DNA from 3 places in the Mesorhizobium sp. WSM1343 genome. Region 1 is predicted to be linked to each of the others. Evidence: predicted binding sites of a transcription regulator. Region 1 holds the regulator's gene; each other region holds the start of a gene.

Region 1 (4,702 bases):
TATGCCGCACAGCGCCACCACGGCGATATCAGCCAGCCGCTCAGCGGCTGGTGGGGCCATGCGCGGCCCTTTGCCTTCGAACGGGGTTATGTTGCCGGCACCGGCATCCGCCGTTTTCTGTGCGGTACGCAACCGGTCCTGTCGATGCGGGCGCTCAAAGGCGCGCTTGCCATCTGGAGCGACGTCGACATGGCGGCATTGCGAAAGAAGAGCGTCGCGCAGACAGAACTGTTCATCCAGCTCGTCGAAGCCAAGTGCGGCGCCTACGGTCTCACGCTGGAGACCACCCGCGACGCGACCAGGCGCGGCAGCCAGGTGTCGTTCCTTCACGACCACGGCTATCAAATCATGCGGGCGCTGATCGAGCGCGGGGTGATCGGTGACTTCCGCGCACCGTCGACCATCCGTTTCGGCTTCACGCCGCTCTATGTCAGCTACAAGGATGTGTGGCTGGCGGTTGAGGTTCTGGAAGACATTCTGCGCACGGGTGCATGGAAGGACCAGCGTTTCGCCGTCAAGGAAGCCGTTACCTGACGCACCGATCCCGGCGATCCGCTGCCCTCACTGCCTGGCAAATGACGGAGAGCTGAATTTCCAGCCAAAATGCCCAACTGACGTTGGCGTTTTGGCTCCGTTTCGTTCACGGCCAACGAACGTCCCGAAGGTTGCAATCGCCCCTTGTCGAGGTCGATCGACAGATAATGCCAAGCTTTGGTAGAGGATAAGCCACAAGTCATTAACCATAACAATTTCAATGTGAGCAGGCGCATTGCCGAAGGTGGCGCCCGTCGATCGTAACCCGCTGGCAAGCGCCAAATAATTTCAGCAGCCTTAACAAATTCACTAAACTTTAAACGGTTGCAGAACACAACTGGAACAGATAGTGTTTGTTCTGGGTTTGTTTTTCGATTCTGGTTTCAGGGAACCTGGGGGCCGCCATGCTGACACGCAAGCAACATGAACTGCTGATGTTCATCCATGAACGCCTGAAGGAGAGCGGCATTCCGCCATCCTTCGACGAAATGAAGGAGGCGCTCGACCTTGCCTCCAAATCCGGGATTCATCGGCTGATCACGGCCCTTGAGGAGCGCGGCTTTATCCGCCGGCTGCCCAATCGGGCCCGCGCGCTGGAAGTGCTGCGGCTGCCGGACTCGATCGCGCCAGGCCTCAATGCGGCAAAGAAGTTTTCGCCAAGCGTCATCCAGGGCAGTCTTGGTCAGGGTGGTGCTCTTGGCCGGCAGATCAAGCCGGCGCCTTCGCGGATGCCTTCGCCCGGCAATGACGACGATGCGGTCTCTGCCGTTTCGATCCCGGTCATGGGTCGCATCGCCGCCGGCGTGCCGATCGATGCCATCCAGCATCAGACGCATTCGATTTCGGTGCCGCCGGACATGATCATGGGCGGCGCGCACTATGCGCTGGAGGTCAAGGGCGATTCGATGATCGAGGCCGGCATCTTCGACGGCGACACCGTCATCATCCGTAACGCCGATACGGCCAGCCCCGGCGAGATCATCGTGGCGCTGGTCGATGACGAGGAAGCGACGCTGAAGCGGTTCCGCCGCAAGGGCGCCTCGATTGCCCTCGAAGCCGCCAATCCAGCCTACGAGACACGGATTTTCGGGCCGGACAGGGTCAAGGTGCAAGGCAAGCTCGTCGGCCTGATCCGTCGCTACTGAGACGGCTGTGGGTTGACCACTGGCTTCTCGGGTTTCTTGAAGGGTGCCAGCCCCCTCGCCTCGCGAGAGTATTTGCGTTGCGTGTGCCAGGGCCGATATGGGCTGTCCACGGCGAAGCTGATTGTCGCCGGCGTGGTCGCCGATTGGCGATCGAAGAAGACCGCGGCACTGCCTTTGCGAGCCAGTTGCCGCTTGGTGATAACGAGAACCAGCGGGTTATGACAGGCGTCATAGGCGGTGGCGTCGTTGACGACGATCAGCTCGGCGAAGCCGCAGGCTTTCCAGGTGTCCTTGCGGTCCTCGACATAGGCAATGATCGCACCGGACATGTGCCTGGCCACGCAAACGCCTGAGGAGCAATAGAACGGCGATCCCGGCGGTAGCTCAACGGCATCCGCGACGTCGAATTGCCCATCGCTGTTGTCGAACACTTCCGGAACGACGATGGTTTCCGATGTCAGCGCGCGTTTCCAGTTGTCGACGGTGAATTCGTTCGGCCGTTGCCGGCTGACGGCAAGCTCACCGCCACCGATCGGCAACGCCACCAGCCGGGCGTCTTCCGAGATCAGCACATCGGGCGTGCGCGTATCCGAGACGGTCAGCAAGCCTGCCAACGCGAATGGCAGAGCCGCGAGCCGCAGCCATGTCGTCGCCATCGTCGCGATGACCAGGGCAATGGCCACCAGCAGGACCGACTGCTGCGAAATCAACCCGACCCCATCGACAGGCGAACGCTCGGAGATCCAGCCCGATATGGCGATCATCATCGTCAGGCCCTTGCCCATCAGGTAGAGAGCTGGCCAATCCAATCCGAAAGGCATCAGCAGCGCGCTGGCGACGGCCAGGAACATGACGACGGTGACGATCGGCATAACCGCGAGATTGGCGAACAGGCTGAGCGGCGACACACGCTGAAAATGCCAGATGGCAAACAGCGTCGTGGCGCTGCCGGCGATGATCGAGGTCATGGCCAGACCAATTGCCGCCAGCAGGAATTTTCGTGTCAGGAACCCGGGCAAGGATCGCTTCGGCGGCGGCGGTCTTGCTTTTCCCGCGCGGTGATCCGCCCAGCCGGCATAAGCGCCGACCAGAGCCGCGGTCGCGGCGAACGACATCTGAAAACTCGGGCCGACCACCTCATGCGGCGACACCACGATGACGGCGATCGCCGAGATCGCCAGATTGCGCATGGTGAGTGCTGCTCGATCGAACAGAACTGCAATCAGCATCACTGCCAGCATGATGAAGCTGCGCTCGGCGGCGACGACGATACCTGAGATGACGAGGTAGGCTGCGATCGAGAACAGTGCGGCGGCAGCGGCATACTTCTTGACCGGGCGACGCGCGGAAAAATCGGGAAACAAGGCGAAGGCGCCGCGCAGCAACCCCATGATGGTGCCGGCGACCAGAGCCATGTGCAGTCCCGAAATGGAGATGATGTGGTAGATGCCGGTACGTCGCATCGCCTCATTGATGTCATCGGGAATGCCGGCGCGCACGCCGACGATCAGCGCCGCGGCGATCTCGCCTTCGGCGCCGCCGACGCTCGCCCTGATATGGTCGGCGATGCCTTCACGGGCATTTTCCACGCTGGAGGAAATTCGGGCCGACAGCGGCATGTCGCCATCATCGGTGACGACAAGCTTGGGATTGCCGAGAAAGAACCCGCTGCCGCCAATGCCGGCAAAATAGCTGTCGAAGGAGAAATCATAGCTGTCCGGTCGCACCGGCCCGGTCGGCGGCAAAAGCTTGGCATATCCGGTGATGAGAGAGCCTGCGGTCACGTCAGCCGGGATCTTGCGTGCCGAAAGCCGCACCCGTTCCGGCGCATAGCGCAGTTTCGGTCTTGCGGTCGATGTTACGTCGATGGTCAGCCGGATACGGCCAGTTTCCATCCGGTCGAGCGAGACGACGCGGCCGGTCACCTGCGTCGAGATTTCCGAGCCCAACATTTGTGTGCCCGCACGCCACGTCTCGACCTTGGCAGCAAGCAGTCCTAGGGTGCACAAAAGTGCCGCCATGAAACACAGATGGGTCTTTGGCCATGAGCGCGAGATCAGCGCACAGATCCCCGTCAGGATGACAACCGCGACAGGTCTCACAAAGTCAGGCTCCGCAGCCAGCGAAAAATAGCCGATCGCTCCGATCGCAAGGCAGACCGGTACCAGCAGGAAGGCCACGCCCCGGTCGAGTTCCAGGCTCGCCGCCGTGTTCACGCTGTGGCCCAGGCGAGGCAGTGATATCAGGCCGATCTGCCGGCGCACGCGCACGATCCTGCCGGTTTCGGCAACAGGAACAGAGGCGGCGATACCCGTTTGCAAGGGCAGCTTGCCGGAATCCGGCACGAGGGGCGACGGCGGCGGCAATGAGGCTGGCAGAGGCGCAAACAGGGACCGTTCGCTGACGCCAATGGCAGCGTCCTCGCCCTGATCCGAGCCCCAGCCTCGTCCAGCCATCGGGTCTGCCCCTTGCGCCCTCGACACCCTATGCTACATGAACGCGCAAAGCGCGAAAGTCCGCGCGACCGCACCCCGCTTCAGATGGTTTCCGAGAGTTCCATGTCCGACAAGGTCGTCACCCGTTTTGCCCCCTCGCCCACCGGCTATTTGCACATAGGCGGCGCGCGCACGGCGCTGTTCAACTGGCTGTATGCAAAGCATACCGGCGGCACGATGCTGCTGCGCATCGAGGACACCGATCGCGAACGCTCCAATGAAGCCGCGACGGCTGCCATCCTCGACGGGCTTTCCTGGCTTGGCCTGAGCTGGGACGGCGAGCCGGTGTCGCAGTTCGAGCGTGCGCCCCGCCACCGCGAGGTGGCCGAGGAGCTCGTGCGCATGGGCAAGGCCTATTATTGCTACGCCACGCCAGCCGAACTGGAGGCCATGCGCGAGGCCGCCAGAGCCAAGGGGCTGCCACCCCGCTACGATGGCCGCTGGCGCGACCGCGACCCCTCAGAGGCACCCGCAGGCGCCAAGGGCGCCATCCGCATCAAGGCGCCGACCGAAGGCGAGACCGTCGTC
Region 2 (4,702 bases), 990 kb from region 1:
TACCGCTACTTCCGCTATCCCTTGCCCGACCTGCTGGGTGGCCTGCGCAGCGCGCTCTATCCCAGGCTGGCCGAGGTCGCCAACCGGTGGAGCGAGCGGATGGGGCAGGCCATGCGTTATCCCGCGACGCATGCCGCGTTTCTCGATCAGTGTCATGCCGCCGGCCAGACGCGGCCGACGCCGCTGCTGCTGCAATATGTGCCTGGCGACTTCAACTGCCTGCATCAGGATCTCTATGGCGACCTCGCCTTTCCGCTGCAGGTGGCGATCCTGCTCTCCGAGCCGGGCCAGGATTTCACCGGCGGTGAGTTCGCGCTGACCGAGCAGCGGCCGCGCATGCAGAGCCGCGTCGAAGTGGTGCCGCTGCGCCAGGGCGATGCCGTTGTCTTCGCCGTCCACAACCGGCCGGTACAGGAAACCAAGGGCAACTACCGCGTCAATTTGCGCCACGGCGTCAGCCGGCTCCGCTCAGGCATGCGGCATACGGTCGGGATTATTTTTCACGATGCGAAGTGAGCAGGGAGAAGATGGAGGTCCCCCTCACCCCGCCGGTGCATAGCGACTGACCACCATGCCACAGTCATAGGCCTTCGAGCCGAGCAGCCGCAGGTTTCTAAAACCGCCCTGATCAAAAATCCGGCGGCCCGCACCCAGCACCGCCGGGTTGATGAAAAGCTGAAACTCGTCGACCAGCCCGGCCGCGATCAGCGCCGAGGCGAAACCGGCGCCGCCGAACACGGCCATGTCGCCGCCCTCGCCCGCTTTCAGCGCATTGACTTCGCGCGGCAGGTCGCCGCTGGCCACGCTCGTGCGCTCCCAGACCGGCTCCCCGGCCGATTGCTTGAACTTATCACTGAGCACCACCTTGCGGGCGTCGACGATGCGTTGCGCAAAGGCGTAGAACGGATCGTGCGGAAACTTCTTGGCGGCATTGCCCCAATGGGTGAGATAGCCCTCCTGCGCCATCTTGCGGCTGAGCAGGATGGTATCGACGCCTGTGAAGACAGCGTTGAAGTCCTGCTTCAGCTCATCGTCCCAAGCGCTCTCGTCACCCCACTCCCAGAGCTGCCAGGAATGGTCCTCGGTGGCGCCGACAAAGCCGTCGACCGACATCTGCATCTGCAGGACCAGCTTTTTCACCGTCATTCTCCTCACGGCTATCGCAAAACAGTTTACATTTGGAACTGTTGACGCAAAGCCAAAACGATGTCAATAGTAAAGTGATTTAGAAATGGAACCATAGATGGCGACGCGCGAAAAATCCGACTGCCCGATCAACCTGTCGCTCGAACTCATCGGCGACCGCTGGACGCTGCTCATCATCCGCGACATGGTCTTCGCCGGGAAAAAGCACTTTCGCGAATTCCTGCAATCCGACGAAGGCATCTCCTCGCGCACGCTGGCCGAGCGACTGCAAACGCTTCAGGACGAAGGCATCCTCACCAGAAGCGACGACCCGACGCATGGCTTGAGAACGGTCTACCGGCTGACCGAAGCAGGCATCGACCTATTGCCGGTGCTGGCGACGCTCGGCGCCTGGGGCAGCAGGCACCGCAAGGCCGACGAGAGATTGGCCAGGATTGCCGATCAGTTGGCGGCAGGCGGCGAAGCAGCGCTGGAAAAGATGAAAGCGGCGCTGCGAACGGAGCATAGTGTCTAGGCGGTTGCGTTCAAGCCGAACCGGCATGGCTGTTGCCGCACCCAATCGCTCTTCGCTTGACAACCATCCATCTTTGTTCTTTATTTGTTCTATTCTATCAGCAACTGCGGATGTGCGGTCGATGGAAACGACAGCCACCATCCTGCATGCCGATCTCGACGCTTTCTACGCCTCTGTCGAGCAGTTGCTCGATCCGTCGCTGCGCGGCAAGCCGATCGCGTTGGGCGGCGGCGTCGTGCTCGCCGCTTCCTATGAGGCGCGCGCCTTCGGCGTGCGTGGCGGCATGCCGGGGCGCAAGGCGCGCGAACTCTGCCCGCATTTGATCTTCGTCGGCGGCAATTTCAGCCATTACCAGCGGCTGGGCGATGCGGCGATCAAGGTGCTCGACGATTTTACGCCTGTAGTCGAGCGCATTTCCATCGACGAGGCGTTTGCCGACGTCGCCGGCTGCACGCATCTGTTCGGCTCGCCGCAGGAGATCGCGACAACCATCCGCCGCCGTGTGCGGGCCGAACTCGGCCTGCCGATCTCGATCGGCGTGGCGCGCACCAAGCATCTGGCCAAGATCGCCTCGCAGGTCGCCAAACCCGACGGGCTGGTGGTCGTCGAACCCGGCACCGAACTCGCCTTCCTGCATGATCTGCCGGTCGGACTGATGTGGGGCGTCGGCCCGGCGACCAGGGCGCGGCTGGCCGAGATCGGCGTCGAGACCATCGGTCAACTGGCCAGGACGCATCGCGGCGCGCTGACGCGCCTGCTCGGTCCCGCCGCCGGCGAAAAGCTCGCCGCCCTGTCCTGGAACCGCGATCCGCGAAAGCTGGAGACGAAGCGCCGCGCGCATTCGGCCGGCGCCCAATCGGCGCTTGGCCAGAAGCCGGCTATGGCACGGGTCATCGTGCCGACACTGCTGCATCTGGCCGACCGCGTCGCCAGTCGGCTGCGCGCCAAGGCAAGGCCCGGCCGCACGGTGACGGTACGCGTGCGCTTTGCCGATCTCAGAGCCGTCACCCGCTCGATCACGCTTGACCAGCCGATCTCGGCGACCGCGATGCTGGCCGAGATCGCCGGCGATCTGGTGCGCGGCGTGCTTGCCGACAATCCACAGGAGAAAATGATCTCGCTGCTGGCGATCTCGGTCTCGCATCTTGAGGAAAGCTTCGAGTTGCAGCTCGACCTGCCGCTTGGCCTCGCCGACGAGAGGCGCCGGCCCGGCACGAAGAAGGGCCTAGCACGCTTCGACGCCGATCGCGCCATCGACAAGATCCGCGAGCGCTTCGGCAAACAGGCGGTCGGCTACGGCACCGTGGCACTGGAGGCGGCGCGCTCGGTTCCCGACGAATTCAGGGAGTTGGCGGAGAAGGAGCTGTGAAGCCGGGGGCTACTCCATCTCTTCGCCGTCCCAGTACCGCCTCACCGCTCCCATGTCGAAAATGCCGTCGCGCCGGCGCAAGGCGTCGACCGCCATCTTGTTGGAATCTGGATAGACGCAGACCTCGTTGGGATTTTTCTCGCCGATCATCAGGTAGCGGCACGGCCCCGTGCCGCTGTTGAGGAAGGAATGCCCGACCGCCAGGCCGGCCGGAAAGCAGACATAGTCGCCGGCTTTCATTTCGTGGCGCTCCTCGCCAAGCAGCAGCGTCACCTCCCCTTCCAGGATCAGCGCATGCTCCTCTTCCAGCATGTGATAGTGCCGGGGCGCCAGGCGCATGCCGGGCGCCGGCGCTTCGATCAGCATGCCGACATGATAGTCGGAGCGTCCCAGCGCGGCATAAGTCAGGTGCCTGGACCGGCCGCCGAACCGCGGACCTTCGCCCTCGACCTTCCATTCGACAGCATCGCTGGCGATCGGCGGGATCGGCGCGGCTGGGGGTTTGGTGACACCGGCCGTCACATCCGACGGCAGCGGATCGCCGGCGGCAAGGCCGGTGTTCTCGCCGTCCCAGTAGCTTCGGTTTGCAGCGAGATCGAAGATCGCGCGGCGGCCCAGGGCGCGTACCAGCACCTTGTTGGAGGCGGTGTAGACGACCACTTCATTCGGGTTGCGCTCGCCGACGATGACATAGCGGCACAGTGCGTCGCTGGTATTGATCAGACAATGCCCCGCCGCGGCACCGGCGGGAAAGCAGATGTAGTCGCCGGCCTTCATTGCATAGGCCGCGTCGCCGACATACGCGGTAAGCGCCCCTTCGAGGATGAAGACATGCTCTTCCTCGAAAATATGGTAATGCGCCGGCGAGGACTGCTTGCCAGCCGGAAGCTCCTCGATTGCCACGCCGACACGGTGTTTTTCGCCAAGGGCGGCCAGCGACAAATGCCGGTAGCGCAGGCCGAACCGTGGCACGTCGGACCATTCCGTCCACGGCACCTCATCCGATGCGAATGGTAGCGGCGGTTTAGCTTCGTCCACCATTAGGGCCTCCTGATCCTGTCGCCCTGCCCTCGTCGCGTGCTGCTGGAGGGTCCACGACGGAACAAAGCTGCCAGCTTCCGGCTAAACCGCCAAGCGGTGTTCGCTACGCTCCTGACATGGCTCGACAGGAGCCGCGCGCTTCAGCCTCGGATGGCCTTGCCCGCCTGCTGCAGCAATTCGAACGCCGCGAAGCGTTTGGCATGCCAGCCGGCCAACGTAGGGTCAGGATGATAGACCTCGCCGAGTTCCGACATGCCGGCCATCGCCGCCGCCACATCCTTGTAGGCACCGGCGGCGACCGCGCCCAGCATCGCCGAGCCGAGCAGCACCGGTTCCGGCGAGGTCGAGGCCACCACCACCATGCCTGTGGTGTCGGCCAGCAGTTGGCGCACCAGCGGGCTTTGGCCGGCGCCGCCACTGACCACGATGGTGTCGACGGCAATGCCTTTCTGATGTTCGGCCTGCACGATCTGGCGCGCGCCGTAGCCCAGCCCGCAGACCCCGGCGACATAGAGCCCGACCAGGCTGTCGAGGCTGGTGTCGAGATCGAGCCCGGCGATCAGCGCGCGCGCGTCCGGGTCGGCGAAGGGCGCGCGGTTGCCGAGGAACTCCGGCACGACATGGATGCCGCC
Region 3 (4,702 bases), 400 kb from region 1:
TGTCGGGGTAGGGCATGCCATGGGTGATGATGGTGCTTTCCAGCGCCACCACCGGCCGGCCGTCGGCCAGGGCCTGCGCCACCGGCGCGTGGATGTCGATGAAGGGGCGGGCGGTCTCAGGGGTCATCAAGGTCTCCTATCCGGAATGCGGCGCGTCCGTCGGACGCTCGGCAACATCGCGGCACTATGAATTCGCCGGTCTCATGCCATTTCCCTGGCATCCGGCACAAGAGCCAACGCTTCCGCGAAGCTCGCGGCGGTGAACTCCGGAACGGCGGCGGCGCTTTCGATGGCAAGCGTCGCCCCGGCAATGCCTTCGCGCAGAGCTACCCGCAGCGGCAGTCCTCGCAGCAAGGCAGCGACCGTTGCGCCCGCCAGCGCATCGCCGGCGCCGGTGACGTCGGCGACCTTTCTTGGTGGCGGCGGCAGGATAGAGAAGGCGCCGGCTCCATCGAAGCCCAGCATGGGCCCGCCGCCTGCCGTCACCACGCCGCTGACGAGGCCGCTGCATCGCAACCCGTCGACCACCTCGCGCTCCGTGGCATTCGCGGCGACGCCGGCCAGCGCCATGGCCTCGCGCCGGTTCATGAAGACCAGCGAAAGCTCCTTCAGCACCGGTAGCAACCGCACCACCTTGGCCGGCGAAATGGCAATCGCGAAAACCGGCTTGCCCGCGGCGAGCGCGACCAGCCGTTCCAGCGCCGTCGTCGGCAGATTGGCATCGCAGAAGACGGCATCTGCGGCGGCGATCACCTCCCGGACCCTGGAGCGCCTGATCTGCTTGGGAAACGCCAAATCATAGAGCGCCATGTCGGCAAAGCCGACGATCAACTCGCCCTCGCTGTCGATCAGTGCCGTGTAGCTCGGCGTCGTGCGGTCGAGGAAGACCGCCGACAGGTCGGTAATGCCTGCCCCGGCAATGGCTCGCGAAACGGTGTCGGCAGCGGGATCGCCGCCGCGAACCGACATGAGCGACGCGGAGACGCCGCGCCGCACGGCGCTGCGCAAAGCGTTGAAGACGCCGCCGCCGACATCCTCGCGCATTGTGCCCGGATTGGAGGCGGCGGGCACGTAGGCGCCGGACACCTGGCCGCGCCGGTCGATATGGGCGCCGCCTACGGCCAGTATTTTCGCGGATTTCAGCATGCCGGCGATATGACCTTTGTTATTCCAGCCGCACAAGCGCTAGGCTGTGCGACCGAGCTTCGCATGCAAGGCGGCGATTCGGCAGGTCGAAACAACCGAGCCGTCTGGCCCAACGTGCGGTGCATTCCTGATCGAATCCTTGGACAAAAAAAGAACAAATCCGGATAATGCTTGTTTTTCAGATATTTGATCCCTCTTGCCAAATGAGAACAAAAAAGGTACAAATAGGCAGGGATTACGGATTGTCCGGCCTTCATTGACGACCAAGGGGTGATGTATCATGGCTCAGAATTCTTTGCGGCTGGTAGAGGACAAGGCAGTGGACAAATCAAAGGCTCTGGATGCGGCGCTGTCGCAGATCGAGCGGGCTTTCGGCAAGGGCTCGATCATGCGGCTCGGCGCCAACGAGCAGGTCGTCGAGATCGAAACGGTGCCGACCGGCTCGCTTGGCCTCGACATCGCGCTTGGCGTCGGTGGCCTGCCGCGCGGCCGCATCATCGAGATCTACGGGCCGGAAAGCTCGGGCAAGACGACGCTGGCCCTGCACACCGTGGCCGAAGCCCAGAAGAAGGGCGGCATCTGCGCCTTCGTCGATGCCGAGCACGCGCTTGACCCGGTCTATGCCCGCAAGCTTGGCGTCGATCTCGAAAACCTGCTGATTTCGCAGCCCGACACCGGTGAGCAGGCGCTGGAAATCTGCGACACGCTGGTGCGCTCCGGCGCCATCGACGTGCTGGTGGTCGATTCGGTCGCGGCGCTGACGCCACGTGCCGAAATCGAAGGCGAGATGGGTGATTCGCTGCCCGGCCTGCAGGCCCGCCTGATGAGCCAGGCGCTGCGCAAGCTGACCGCCTCGATCTCGCGCTCCAACACCATGGTCATCTTCATCAACCAGATCCGCATGAAGATCGGCGTCATGTTCGGTTCGCCCGAGACGACGACCGGCGGCAACGCGCTGAAATTCTACGCATCGGTGCGCCTCGACATCCGCCGCATCGGCTCGGTCAAGGACCGCGACGAAGTCGTCGGCAACCAGACCCGCGTCAAGGTGGTCAAGAACAAGCTGGCGCCGCCCTTCAAGGTGGTCGAGTTCGACATCATGTATGGTGAAGGCGTGTCCAAGACCGGCGAACTGGTCGATCTCGGCGTCAAGGCCGGCGTGGTCGAGAAGTCGGGCGCCTGGTTCTCCTACAATTCGCAGCGTCTCGGCCAAGGCCGCGAGAATGCCAAACTGTTCCTGCGCGACAATCCCGACACCGCACGCGAGATCGAGCTGGCGCTCCGACAGAATGCCGGGCTGATCGCCGAAAAGTTCCTTGAGAATGGCGGCTCCGAAGGTGGCGACGACGGGTTCGAGGAGGAATCCGGCGCGATGTGACAACTCGCGAGGTCGGCCGGAGTTCGGCCATAATCGCATTCTATTATCTCGGGCTTAAGTAATCGAGTTCCGCGTTAATGCGTTTTGAAACCGCCGGCCCAGTGCCGGCGGTTTTGCGTTTCGGCGGCGAAAACAGGCCGGTTCGAACGGCCGGCAAAGGCCGTGGATTGGACCAATTCCGTGTTTCTGGACAGGGTGAAGCGCGGCGGCTAAAAGGCCAAGTCCTAATCTTCTAAAACGCAGAGCCCATTTCCGCCGGTTTGCCGGCGGCCCTTCCGAAAAGGCAGCATTCATGAGTGGCGTGAACGAAATCCGGTCGACATTTCTCGACTACTTCCGCAAGGAGGGTCACGAGATCGTCGCGTCGAGTCCGCTGGTGCCGCGCAACGACCCGACGCTGATGTTCACCAACGCCGGCATGGTACAGTTCAAGAACGTCTTCACCGGCCTGGAGAAGCGGCCCTATTCGCGCGCCTCGACCGCCCAGAAGAGCGTTCGCGCCGGCGGCAAGCACAACGATCTCGACAATGTCGGCTACACCGCGCGTCATCTGACCTTCTTCGAGATGCTCGGCAACTTCTCCTTCGGCGACTATTTCAAGGAGCGCGCCATCGAGCTTGCCTGGAACTTGATCACCAGGGAATTCGGGCTGAGCAAGGACAAGCTGCTGGTCACCGTCTATCACACGGATGACGAGGCGGCCGGCTTCTGGAAGAAGATCGCCGGTTTTTCCGACGACCGCATCATTCGCATCGCGACCTCGGACAATTTCTGGGCGATGGGCGACACCGGACCCTGCGGGCCGTGCTCGGAGATCTTCATCGACCGCGGCGAGCACATCTGGGGCGGCCCTCCCGGCAGCCCGGAGGAGGATGGCGACCGTTTCCTGGAATTCTGGAACCTCGTGTTCATGCAGTATGAACAGGTGACGAAGGAGGAGCGCATCGACCTGCCGCGCCCCTCGATCGACACCGGCATGGGCCTGGAGCGCATGGCGTCCATCCTGCAAGGGGTGGAAAGCGTCTTCGAGACCGATCTGTTCCGTCACCTGATCGACGCGGCCTCGTCCGCGATCGGGCATGGTCCCGACAAGGAGACGGTCGCCTCCTACCGGGTCATTGCCGATCATCTGCGCTCGTCCTCCTTCCTGGTCGCCGATGGCGTGCTGCCCTCGAACGAAGGCAGGGGCTACGTCCTGCGCCGCATCATGCGCCGCGCCATGCGCCATGCACAGCTGCTCGGTGCCAACGAACCGCTGATGTGGAAGCTGGTGCCGGCGCTGGTGCGCGAAATGGGCCAGGCCTATCCGGAACTGCTGCGCGGCGAACAATTGATCACCGAGACGCTGAAGCTCGAGGAGACCAGGTTTCGCAAGACGCTGGTGCGCGGCCTCGGCCTGCTTTCCGAGGCGACCGAAACGCTGCATGCCGGCGACATGCTGGATGGCGAGACGGCCTTCAAGCTCTACGACACCTATGGCTTCCCGCTCGACCTGACGCAGGACGCACTGCGCCAGCGCAGCATCTCGGTCGATATTGCCGGCTTCACCAACGCGATGGAGCAGCAGAAGGCCGAGGCGCGCAAGCATTGGGCCGGGTCCGGCGACGCCGCCACCGAGACCATCTGGTTCTCGGTGCGCGAGAAGGCCGGCGCCACCGAGTTCCTCGGCTATGAGACTGAAGCTGCGGAAGGCATCATCCAGGCGCTTGTCCGGGACGGCAAGGCTGTCGACGGCGCCGGCAAGGGCGACGCGGTGGCGATCGTCGTCAACCAGACGCCGTTCTATGCCGAGTCCGGCGGCCAGATGGGCGACACCGGCGTCATCTCCGGCGAGGGGTTCTCGATCGAGGTTTCGGATACGCAGAAGAAGGCCGACGGGCTGTTCGTGCATATCGGCAAGGTGGCCAGCGGCACCGTCAAGACGGGCGCGGCTGTCGAGCTGAAGGTCGATCATGCAAGGCGCTCGAGGCTGCGCGCCAACCATTCCGCGACGCATCTGATCCATGAGGCGCTGCGCGAAGTGCTGGGCAGCCATGTCGCGCAGAAGGGCTCGCTGGTCGCGCCCGAGCGCCTGCGCTTTGACATCTCGCACAACAAGCCGATTTCGGCCGAAGACCTCGAAGAGGTCGAGCGCATGGCCAACGAGATCGTCGTCCAGAACGGCCCGGTGACCACGCG

What was found. Region 1 encodes LexA, which represses DNA repair genes until DNA is damaged. Its sites were predicted from a motif close to TGTTCNNNNTGTGTTCNG; they were not measured.
Region 2: dinB (DNA polymerase IV) is a predicted target of LexA. The motif match lies at 1,735-1,752, and genes of this name have one in related genera.
Region 3: recA (recombinase RecA) is a predicted target of LexA. The motif match lies at 1,352-1,369, and genes of this name have one in related genera.

The regions. Positions count from the first base shown of each region.
Region 1 covers NZ_CM148370.1:4,104,906-4,109,607, forward strand. Annotated here, with positions in the region: gene kynU (kynureninase) at 1-534, shown strand, start outside; gene lexA (transcriptional repressor LexA) at 939-1,679, shown strand; gene AC0NIL_RS20055 (ComEC/Rec2 family competence protein) at 1,673-4,135, opposite strand; gene gltX (glutamate--tRNA ligase) at 4,238-4,702, shown strand, end outside.
Region 2 covers NZ_CM148370.1:3,112,377-3,117,078, reverse strand. Annotated here, with positions in the region: gene AC0NIL_RS15050 (2OG-Fe(II) oxygenase) at 1-516, shown strand, start outside; gene AC0NIL_RS15045 (dihydrofolate reductase family protein) at 541-1,140, opposite strand; gene AC0NIL_RS15040 (winged helix-turn-helix transcriptional regulator) at 1,244-1,660, shown strand; gene dinB (DNA polymerase IV) at 1,782-3,029, shown strand; gene AC0NIL_RS15030 (cupin domain-containing protein) at 3,039-4,070, opposite strand; gene AC0NIL_RS15025 (FGGY-family carbohydrate kinase) at 4,211-4,702, opposite strand, start outside.
Region 3 covers NZ_CM148370.1:4,508,306-4,513,007, reverse strand. Annotated here, with positions in the region: gene AC0NIL_RS22110 (pseudouridine-5'-phosphate glycosidase) at 1-127, opposite strand, end outside; gene AC0NIL_RS22105 (carbohydrate kinase family protein) at 202-1,146, opposite strand; gene recA (recombinase RecA) at 1,427-2,524, shown strand; gene alaS (alanine--tRNA ligase) at 2,817-4,702, shown strand, end outside.